3 regions of the Bacteroides hominis genome follow, and region 1 is predicted to be linked to each of the others. Evidence: riboswitches for the same ligand, from Rfam matches in the RefSeq annotation. Region 1 holds a riboswitch; each other region holds the start of a gene.

The links. A riboswitch is a leader RNA that binds a small molecule or an ion and turns the genes downstream of it on or off. The one in region 1 is predicted to bind cobalamin.
Region 2: linked by a shared signal. The riboswitch ahead of R3O62_RS11910 (TonB-dependent receptor plug domain-containing protein) and the one ahead of R3O62_RS16245 (TonB-dependent receptor plug domain-containing protein) in region 1 are both predicted to bind cobalamin.
Region 3: linked by a shared signal. The riboswitch ahead of R3O62_RS13610 (ribonucleoside-diphosphate reductase subunit alpha) and the one ahead of R3O62_RS16245 (TonB-dependent receptor plug domain-containing protein) in region 1 are both predicted to bind cobalamin.

Annotation. Positions count from the first base shown of each region.
Region 1 is NZ_CP178829.1:3,858,221-3,861,408, reverse strand. It holds gene R3O62_RS16245 (TonB-dependent receptor plug domain-containing protein) at 1-1,831, opposite strand, end outside; cobalamin riboswitch at 1,886-2,124, opposite strand; gene R3O62_RS16240 (threonine/serine exporter family protein) at 2,935-3,188, shown strand, end outside.
Region 2 is NZ_CP178829.1:2,836,400-2,839,587, reverse strand. It holds gene R3O62_RS11915 (DUF5106 domain-containing protein) at 1-686, shown strand, start outside; cobalamin riboswitch at 1,436-1,645, shown strand; gene R3O62_RS11910 (TonB-dependent receptor plug domain-containing protein) at 1,816-3,188, shown strand, end outside.
Region 3 is NZ_CP178829.1:3,265,091-3,268,278, reverse strand. It holds gene R3O62_RS13610 (ribonucleoside-diphosphate reductase subunit alpha) at 1-1,285, opposite strand, end outside; cobalamin riboswitch at 1,346-1,565, opposite strand; gene R3O62_RS13605 (SLBB domain-containing protein) at 1,906-3,188, opposite strand, start outside.

The sequences.
Region 1 (3,188 bases):
TGATGTTCAGCAGATAGTCATCCCAGGAATGGCTGTAATTCCCCGCTACGGTTCCTGTATGGCGTACCGAGCGTTCGATGTTACCCCACACACCGTCCACACTTTTACCACGTGCATAAGCGAAAGCATAGTTTCCATTCAGGCTGAAGCCTGCACCGAGGTTGCTTGCTGCATTTATTTCAAAGCCACGGATAACACCCTTGTCGAGATTGCCGTAGAGTTTGTAATTGGAGAGTTTTTTGGCTTCGGCATCTGTCAGGTTGAAGTCTTTCTGAGCTTTTGCACGAAGTTCTTCACCATTGGGTAAGTCTTTGAGGGGACTGGTGGTTGCGTTAATCATACCATTAATGTAATTCAGATAGCCCGTAACAGATACATTCAGACGGTTCGTGTTATATTCCAGATTGATGGAGTAGTAGTTACTGTGTTCTGCTTTCAGGTCTTTGTTACCTTGGGTAATGGTATTTCCTCCTGATTTTACGAGATAATAATATAATTCATCCAAACCAGGAGCACGGTAACCGGTAGAGTATGTACCACGGATATTGAAAGCCCCCACGGAATACATCAGAGCTACTTTTGGAGTGAAACGTCCCCCGGCAAGTTCGTGATAATCGTAACGCACACCGGCAATACCTTTGAGGCAGTTCCATAATTTAATTTCGTGTTGTGCATAAGCAGAGGCCGTATAGATTGCTTTATCAACATTAGCACTGGGACGGTCCAGGCTTTCCGAACGGTAGTCTACTCCGAATACCGTCATGTTGTCTTTCGCAAAGTTGAAGATACCTTTCAGTTCGGCATCATAGAAGTGCTGCCGTTTTGTTTTTGTATAATCACCAATTGCAATATTTTTTTTAGTGTCATCAACCAGGTACTTGTAGTTCTGCATATAATTGTCGTTTATCAGGTCGAGTTGGATAGAAGACCGTTTATTGATTTTATAGCGTCCGCCTACACCGAAGTTATACGATTCGTAATGCAGGTCATATTTTGAACCTCCATCGATACTTTTATCGTATACAGGGCGATCTGTTAATTTCCAGTAGTAACCTCCATTAGCATAGAAAGAGAACTTCTCAGTCGGTTGGAAAGTGAACTTTTGATTTACTAAATTGGAGTGGAAGCCATTGGATGTAGGCGATACGGTGGGAATAGTTGATACTGCTCCTGTTTTACTATCTGTTACGTATGCTAAGTCACTGTTTCTCCACCCTGCGCTTTGTTCATGTTTATAGGAGGTATACGAACCGAACTTTTCAGTAGCGATGTCCGCATTTACCATTTGTGTCAGTTGGCGGTGATCTTCATATCGGGTGGTAGAAGTTACCTGCATCAGTTCTTTCGGTTCATTGGTGATGATGTTGATTACACCTGCAATGGCATCAGAACCATAAAGTGATGAACCTGCGCCGTCAAGCACCTCGATGCGTTTCACGCGGCTCATGTCGATGCGTGAGAGGTCGATATTGTTCGCTGTGTCCCCTATCAGTTTTCGGCCATTAATCAAGATGAGTACATATTTGTTGGAGAGGCCGTTCATCATCAGGTAAGAACCCATTGAATTGGTAGAGAATGAAAGGGAAGGAACGAGCATGGTCATTGCCTGCTGAAAGTCTGTGATACCGGCTTTCTTTATTTCGTTGGCAGTTACTACTTCCACCGGAGCCGGTGTGTTTTTCAGTCTTTGGTGTGTACCGGTACCTGTCACAACTACAGGGTTCAGGTCCACAGTCATCTCTTTGTCTTTGCCTGTTGCGTGTTGCTGTGCAAACGCACCCACCGCTGCACATCCTCCCAAGAGAATGGTCAGTAAGCATCTTTTGTCCATTGATGTTTTTGAATAATGTGTTAATAAACGGCCTTCCTGACCCCGGGACGGCACTGTTATCTATGTCTGCTCGGCAGGTTTCCTGACTATCCCTTTTTTAGAAAGCAACCTTCCCGCCTTGCCTTCCGGCATCGACAGTGGTATGTGTAGAAATGCTTTCCTTTCCTCCTTTGAACAGAATGCGGAGTATATGGGCATCACAGTAGCGGGCACTGTTCCGGATTCTCACCGGATTCCCTTTTATGCATCGAACGGAATGCTTCGACTGCATCACCTAAGCGGGAGCAAAGATATACATTTATTAGTTTATATAGAAATAAATTAAAGAATATACTTATTTATAGGTATATCGGAGAAGTGAAGCCTTTTATATTGGGAAAGGCGGATGTCTTTTAGTCAAAAGGACGTGGTTTACTGCTTATTTGTAGCAGAAAGAAGGGATTTACTCTGTTTTTAAAACAAGGGAAGAATTCTATATGTGTGAAATAGAAAAGTAGTCCGCATAAATATGGCATTAGTATACGATATCCGGACTGTTTTGTGATTAAATATACTTTGGATGATCAGAGATGATCGATTTCTTGCCTTTAGGAAGTTAATATTGTCTTTATATGAAGTTAACATCGTATTCGGAGGAAGTTAACATTGCGTTCAGAGGAAGTTAACATTGTATCCGGGTGAGGTCAACACTCTAAAAAGAGGCACTAAAAGCTCTGTTTCTTATGCTGGTTGACTCCGTCTCGATGCTCGGCCGGATTAATCGTTTGGATTGTAATATCAGTTATTTATATGCTTTATGCTACAAAATGCAGTGGATATATTTTAATTTGCTTGGAAGATATGTTCACGAATGTTCTTTTGTTTTTGGAGAATTGTAAATACGGCGCTTTTTCCGGAGAGGCCTGGGACAGACTCCGAAAAATGCGCTACAAGCCACATAGAAAATACAAGATGACAGAATGTCAAAATGTCAATGATGGAAGATGCTGAATGGAAGCAGGAAAGCGGTGCGAAACAAGATTTGGATAAAATGAAAGGTTGCATCATGTCTCTCTTTCCTATCTTTTTTGTACTTTTGCGCCCGATTTAAAAAAGTGAGCATTATGACTACAAATGAATCTTTGATTTCCATATCCAAGTTCATTGCCGGATATTCGGCCCATCTGATGGGAGCAGGTGTGCACACCTCACGTGTCATCCGTAACTCGAAGCGTATCGGAGAAGCCTATGGGGTGGATGTGAAGTTGAGTGTTTTTCATAAAAACATTATCCTGACCATTATTGATAACGAAACGCGTGAGGCTTGTAACGAAGTAATTGATATTCCTGCCCATCCGATCAGTTTTGAACACAACTC
Region 2 (3,188 bases), 1.0 Mb from region 1:
GGGTGGATTATTGCGATTTGTTGGAACATGTGCCCTTGTCCGACGCGCAAACTGCCATAAAAGAGACGATCGGCCGGGCCGGGAAAAACAAAAAGATGCTGGACTTCTTTGCGGAACTGGCCGATAAATATCTCTACGACCCTAACTCGCCTATGCGTAACGAGGAGCTTTACATCCCCGTGCTGGAAGCTCTGACAGCCTCCCCCATGCTGAATGAAACGGAAAAGATACGTCCGCAGGCGCGGCTGGAACTGGCACAAAAGAACCGGTTGGGCACAAAAGCCCTCAACTTCACCTATACACTGGATTCGGGTGCAAAGGGTACGCTTTATCAGTTCCCGGCGGAATACACGTTACTGTTTATCAACAATCCCGGCTGCCACGCCTGCTCTGAGATGATAGAAGGGCTAAAGAGTTCTCCGGTCATCAACGGGTTCATAGCCGACAAGAAGCTGAAGGTGCTGTCTCTCTATCCGGATGAAGAACTGGATGAATGGAAAAAGCACCGGAGCGATTTCGCGAAAGAATGGACCAACGGATACGATAAGGAGCTGGTCATCAAAAACAAAAACCTGTATGACCTGAGGGCTATTCCCACCCTCTACTTACTGGATAAGAACAAAACCGTATTGTTGAAAGACGCCACCCTGCAAAAGGTAGAGCAATATCTGGCAGAGCGCGGTTAAGAAAAACATACCGGAACGGAGCATTTGCCCCAAAGATGTGAAGAAGGTCGGATTATCATTTTGACAGAATGATAATCCGACCTCTCTATTTTCCATTCTTTCGGCCCGACGCACGATACGCCTCTCAAAAACGTCTCCAATTCGATTTACCGATTATCTCTTTGCCCGTAATTTCCTACTTTTGCTTACCGAAAGAAAGAGACCGGAAAGTGTTCCGTCCATAAAGCAGGTTTTAACCTTGAAACCATCTCTTTCCGACACTTCCGGAACGATCATATCGGGTGAGCAACCGGAGCAAAATCCGGAGCTATAAGCCCCGGTTTTCATAACAATATATGTAATGGAGCATAACATATAGAGATATTTGAAAAAGAAGTAAGCATTTTCGGAAAATGCTTACTTCTTTCGGGGGAAATGTAACCGTCTTTTGGAGTGAATGCTTACTGCTTTTCCGCAAAACCCCGGCTCTAATCCACCCAAAGCCCGGCTTTCGGAACAGAAAAGGCCGGCTTTCCCCTTGTTTTCCCTCCGGTTCATCCGTTTTAAAGAAAGAGTGTGTCAGTCAAAAGGCTGATTAACCATCATTCTGCCATCATAACCCTCCGGAATCAAGATAAATGGCATCGCCTATCTAAGTCATTCCAATGTGCCGCCTGACACTATCCGGACGACCTGTCCGATGTTGCTCCGTCCGTTCCGCAATGCATAACGAATAATCACAAATTATTATGCTATTTCTAATATTCTTTTTATCTTTGCAGTGCATTGGTTTGTATTCTCCGTGTACCGGGGATGCAATTAAAAGGGAATCAGGTGCAAATCCTGAACAGTCCCGCTGCTGTAAGTTTCACATCAGATTGTTGTAAGCAACCACCACTTGCCACTGGGAAACGTTTTCCTGGGAAGGCGCTTATCAACAGAAACGAGTCAGAAGACCTGCCTGTGCATCTATTTCATTGCTTTCGAGGAAAAAGCGTTGAGTCTAATGAGCCGGAATTATTCCATCCGTCATTTCATTCATCACTCTGATTCAGAGAAAGTAAGTTATGATAATAAACTCTGCCAAGTTTATTTAGTATGTCCGGCCGAAGTGACTTCGTCCGGACATTTTAACAGTAAAAAAACGAAGATGAATATATTTAGATTGCCTAAGCTACTACACGTCTGTGTTGCTTTCTGTTGCTGCCAGGGGCTTACCGTTTCACTTTTCGCCCAACAGCAGAAAGTAGATACCGCCCGTATTTATTCAATCCCCGAAGTAACCGTTGCCGAAGCTTACCACACCCGCGAAGTAAGAGCGATGGCTCCCACCCAAGTGTTCTCTAAAGAAGAACTCAAAAGCCTCAACGTATTGCAAGTATCGGATGCCGTGAAGCACTTTGCCGGAGTTACGGTGAAAGACTACGGCGGCATTGGCGGACTGAAAACCGTTTCATTGCGAAGCCTCGGAGCCGAGCATACCGCCGTGGGATATGACGGAATAACAATCAGTGACTGCCAGACGGGGCAGATCGACATCGGACGCTTCTCACTGGACAATGTAGACCGCCTCTCGCTCAGCAACGGACAGAGTGATAATATCTTTCAGCCCGCAAGGTTTTTCGCTTCCGCCGGGATACTGAACATACAGACGCTGACACCGCAATTCAAAGACAACCGGCGTACCAACCTGAGCGCCTCGTTCAAAACGGGTTCGTGGGGACTGGTCAATCCGTCTCTCCTGATCGAACAGAAACTGAGTCGGAAATGGGTGCTCTCCGCCAACGGCGAGTGGATGTCGGCTGATGGGCACTACCCTTTCACATTGCATTATGGCGAAAACAATGACCTGAGCTCGCGCGAGAAACGGAAAAACACGGAAGTGAAAAACCTCCGTGCCGAAGCGGGATTGTTCGGCAACTTTTCGGATACGGAACAATGGCGGCTGAAAGCCTACTATTATCAGTCGTCCCGCGGACTGCCCAATGCCACCACTTATTATTACGACTACTCTTCACAGCACCTCTGGGACAAGAATGTCTTCGTGCAAAGCCAATATAAGAAGGAGTTCAACCGCCAATGGGTTTTCCAGACTTCAGCTAAGTGGAACTGGAGCTATCAACGTTACCTCGATCCTGATTATAAAGGTTCGGAAGGCAAAACGGAAAACAGTTATTATCAACAAGAGTATTACCTCTCGGCTTCGGCGCTCTACCGGGTGCTCAGCAACCTCTCATTTTCGCTTTCGACAGACGCAAGCATCAACCGGCTGAACGCGAACCTGAAAGATTTTGCGTATCCTACCCGCTATTCGTGGTTGACGGCCTTTGCCGGAAAATACGTCAACGACTGGTTGACCGCTTCGGCCTCGGTACTGGCAACGGTCATCAACGAGGAGGTGCGCCAAGGCAGCGCCGCAGCCAACCGACGGAAACTCTCTCCGTACGTCAGCGCGTCGTTCAAGCCCTTTGCCGGCGAAGAGTTCCGCATCCGCCTGTTCTATAAAGACATCTTCCGGTTGCC
Region 3 (3,188 bases), 590 kb from region 1:
AATCAGGATAGCATACGGCAGGAAAGATATCATGTGCCTTCATCCGGTCGTCTCCATTATTGGTGCGGAGTTGCAGGAATTCGGGCAAATCTTTGTGCCAGACATCCAGATATACTGCTACAGCTCCCTGACGCATACCCAGTTGGTCGACAGCTACGGCAGTGTCATTTACCAGTTTCATCCAGCGTATCACTCCGCCTGCCACTCCCTTAAACCCTCGTATATTTCCTCCTGCCGCACGCACCTTACCAAAATACATTCCCATTCCTCCGCCAAACTTACTGACCATGGCAAAATTATCGATACTGCGATAAATCCCCTCCAGGCTATCGGGCACTGTATCAATAAAACAACTGGATAACTGGTGATAAGGCTTGCGGGCATTGGACAGTGTAGGGGTTGCCATGGTTACTTCTAACCGACTCAGCATATCATAGAACTTCTTTACCCACTGCAATCTATCACACTTTTCGGACATACCCAAATGAAGCGCAATCCCCAAATACATTTCTTGTACCGATTCCATTGGTTCATGTGAGTGCGTACGGATAAGATAACGTTTCGCGAGAAGATCCAATCCCGAATAATTGAAAAGTTTATCACGTTCGGGACACATAAACCCGGCAGCCACTTCTATTTCTCGTGGAGAATAAGCGCTCAGGATATAGTCACCATACAAACCTTCATCCGTCAAATAGCGCAGCTTGTCATAAAAAGAATAAATACCGGCAATTTCTGCCTGTACCTTTAACTTCTGCGTCAACTGAAAATTAAACAAACGGGCAGCAATAAATTCCCAGTCAGGCGCCTCTTGCGTAGTAAGCTCTACGGCAGCCTTAATAAGAGTCGTCAACCTCTCTTCAGCTGTCATATCGGTTTTGCAGAGGTTTACAAACTTCTCTGCCAGTATCACCAAACTATATTCATTGGCAACAAAATCCTTTTGAATATCTTTCAATGTGTCAGCCAACGCTTCAGAACCTATACTGCTGACAATATGGTTAAAAGCTTTTCTCCGTTCCGTACGTTGCCAACGATAAAGTATATAGTTTTTAGCTTCGGCATAAAAGCCATGTTCCATCAAACCACGTTCTACCTCATCTTGAATCTGTTCCACGCTACGGTGTACTTCATCACACAAAAAGAGTTCTACTTCATCTACAATTGTGTAAACGGTTTCGTCCGGTACTTCTCTTCCGGTACTGGCAAAACTCTTCCGTATCGCAACGGCTATCTTTTCTCTATTATATGGTTCCGTTGCCCCATTCCTCTTGATTATTTGCATGAAATGTTCTTGAAATGAATTATTTTATCGTTTCGCACCGTTTCCCTACCCCCCGAGTAGAAACAGCCTTTGATGAATGGCAGGTCTTCTGACTGACTCCTCCTTTCCGATGCCTTCCCACACTTCTCCTCATCTACTTGGGCAATGCAGTGGCAATAAGTTTAGTATCGGTAAGTCTACCGGAGTTTCACAGCAGCGGGACTGTCCGGGATTTACACCCGATTCCCTTTTAATCACTTATGCAGAAAAGCATAAGTGAACCAATTCGCCACAAAATAACGAAAGACTTCAGTAATATACAAATAATTCCGTAGTTAAAAAAAGTTGCCATAAGATGTATTATGCACAGATTATCCATTCTAACTGAGAAGGCAATTAAAGTTCATCTCAGTAGCCGAGATGTATATCTCAGCAGCCAAGATGCACATCTTAGCACGCAAGATATACATCTTAGTGCGCAAGATGGAAAGAATTACGTATACCGTTAATTTGTTTTAGGCTGATTGTCCCTTTTCTTTGTTACTGACTGACATTTTTTCCACTAACTCTGTTATAAGTTGCCTCCTTATTTAATCTTAAGGGTACAAAAAGCTGTCGGATTACTCTTTTTATTATGAACATTACTTTGTCATACCAACCATAGCAGCCACCATTGCGGCAATAGAGGCGATGGAAGTATTCATCCCTGTAACGTCCGCCGCCACAGTTTTTTTCCTGCCCTTTTTGCTTGGCACTATTATTTCACATCCGGGTTCAATTGCATTGCCCATTCTCCTTTTCAGACGAGAAACCATACCATTCATATATATTACATAAACACGCCGCTTCAGTGCCCGGTTTCCAAATCCACCTGCCTGCTCAATGTAATAACTAAGACTGCTCCCCTTCTGATAAAGTATCGTATTAGGATACATCACAGCTCCATTGATTGTTACCGTGCTGACATATTTAGGAACGAAAAGTACATCTCCTTCGCGCAAAACCATATCTTCGTCAGAGCCTGGATTTACCAATGCTTTCTCAAGTTCTATGCCTACCGGATAAGTGGAAGAGGCTTCCAGAGTAACCGGAGATACAGAAGCCTTTTCACTTCCTCTGACCGACAAACGTAGCACATCCTTTTTCTGACGCATTTCATCCGCCGTCATTCTGCGTATCAGACGCGCTCCTTTTACATAAGCTTCTTTCGATAGTCCGCCGGCTCTTGCTATCAGACTACTCAGCCTCTCATTACTTTGGATTAATGTATAATTACCGGTGAAGGCCACTTCGCCTTTAACTGTTACATTGGCCTGTTTACGATATCCCGGACTTCGGCGAATGAAAACGATATCATAGGGTTCCAGTTCAAATCCTTTATCCTCCCCCATCACCAGCCCGTTTTTAAGTTCAACCGTAAAGCTTTTTCCGATAACAGTGGAAGATGATATACTTTTAGGATCTCTAATCCGCCGCGAGACATCGATCCGGACCATAGAAGCAGATTCCAGCAATCCTCCCGCTTTTACAATCAAATCCTGTATGGACGTATTTTTAACATAAGGGAAATCTCCCGGATTCCTTATATCACCATAGATAGATAAAGTACCTTCTTTCTCAATGTCTTTCACACTCGAGATATAAAGAACATCATTTTTCTGTAAACGTAGGTCGGAGACTGCGCCAGCCATCATTCTTTTCAAATCGACCGGGATCATTTCATGTGTTAGGTCTTCATGCTCACGTCTCAACAAAGCCCTGTTGAGAAAAGCATCTCCCCGAAGTCCTTCTGCTCTGCTGATCAACTGCCTGACAGTTCCCGTGATACTATCGTCCAATTGATATACGCCGGCACGGTACACAGCACCACGAACTTCAACTTTGTTTGAGAAACGTTGCAATACCGCCTCAACAGACAATTCAT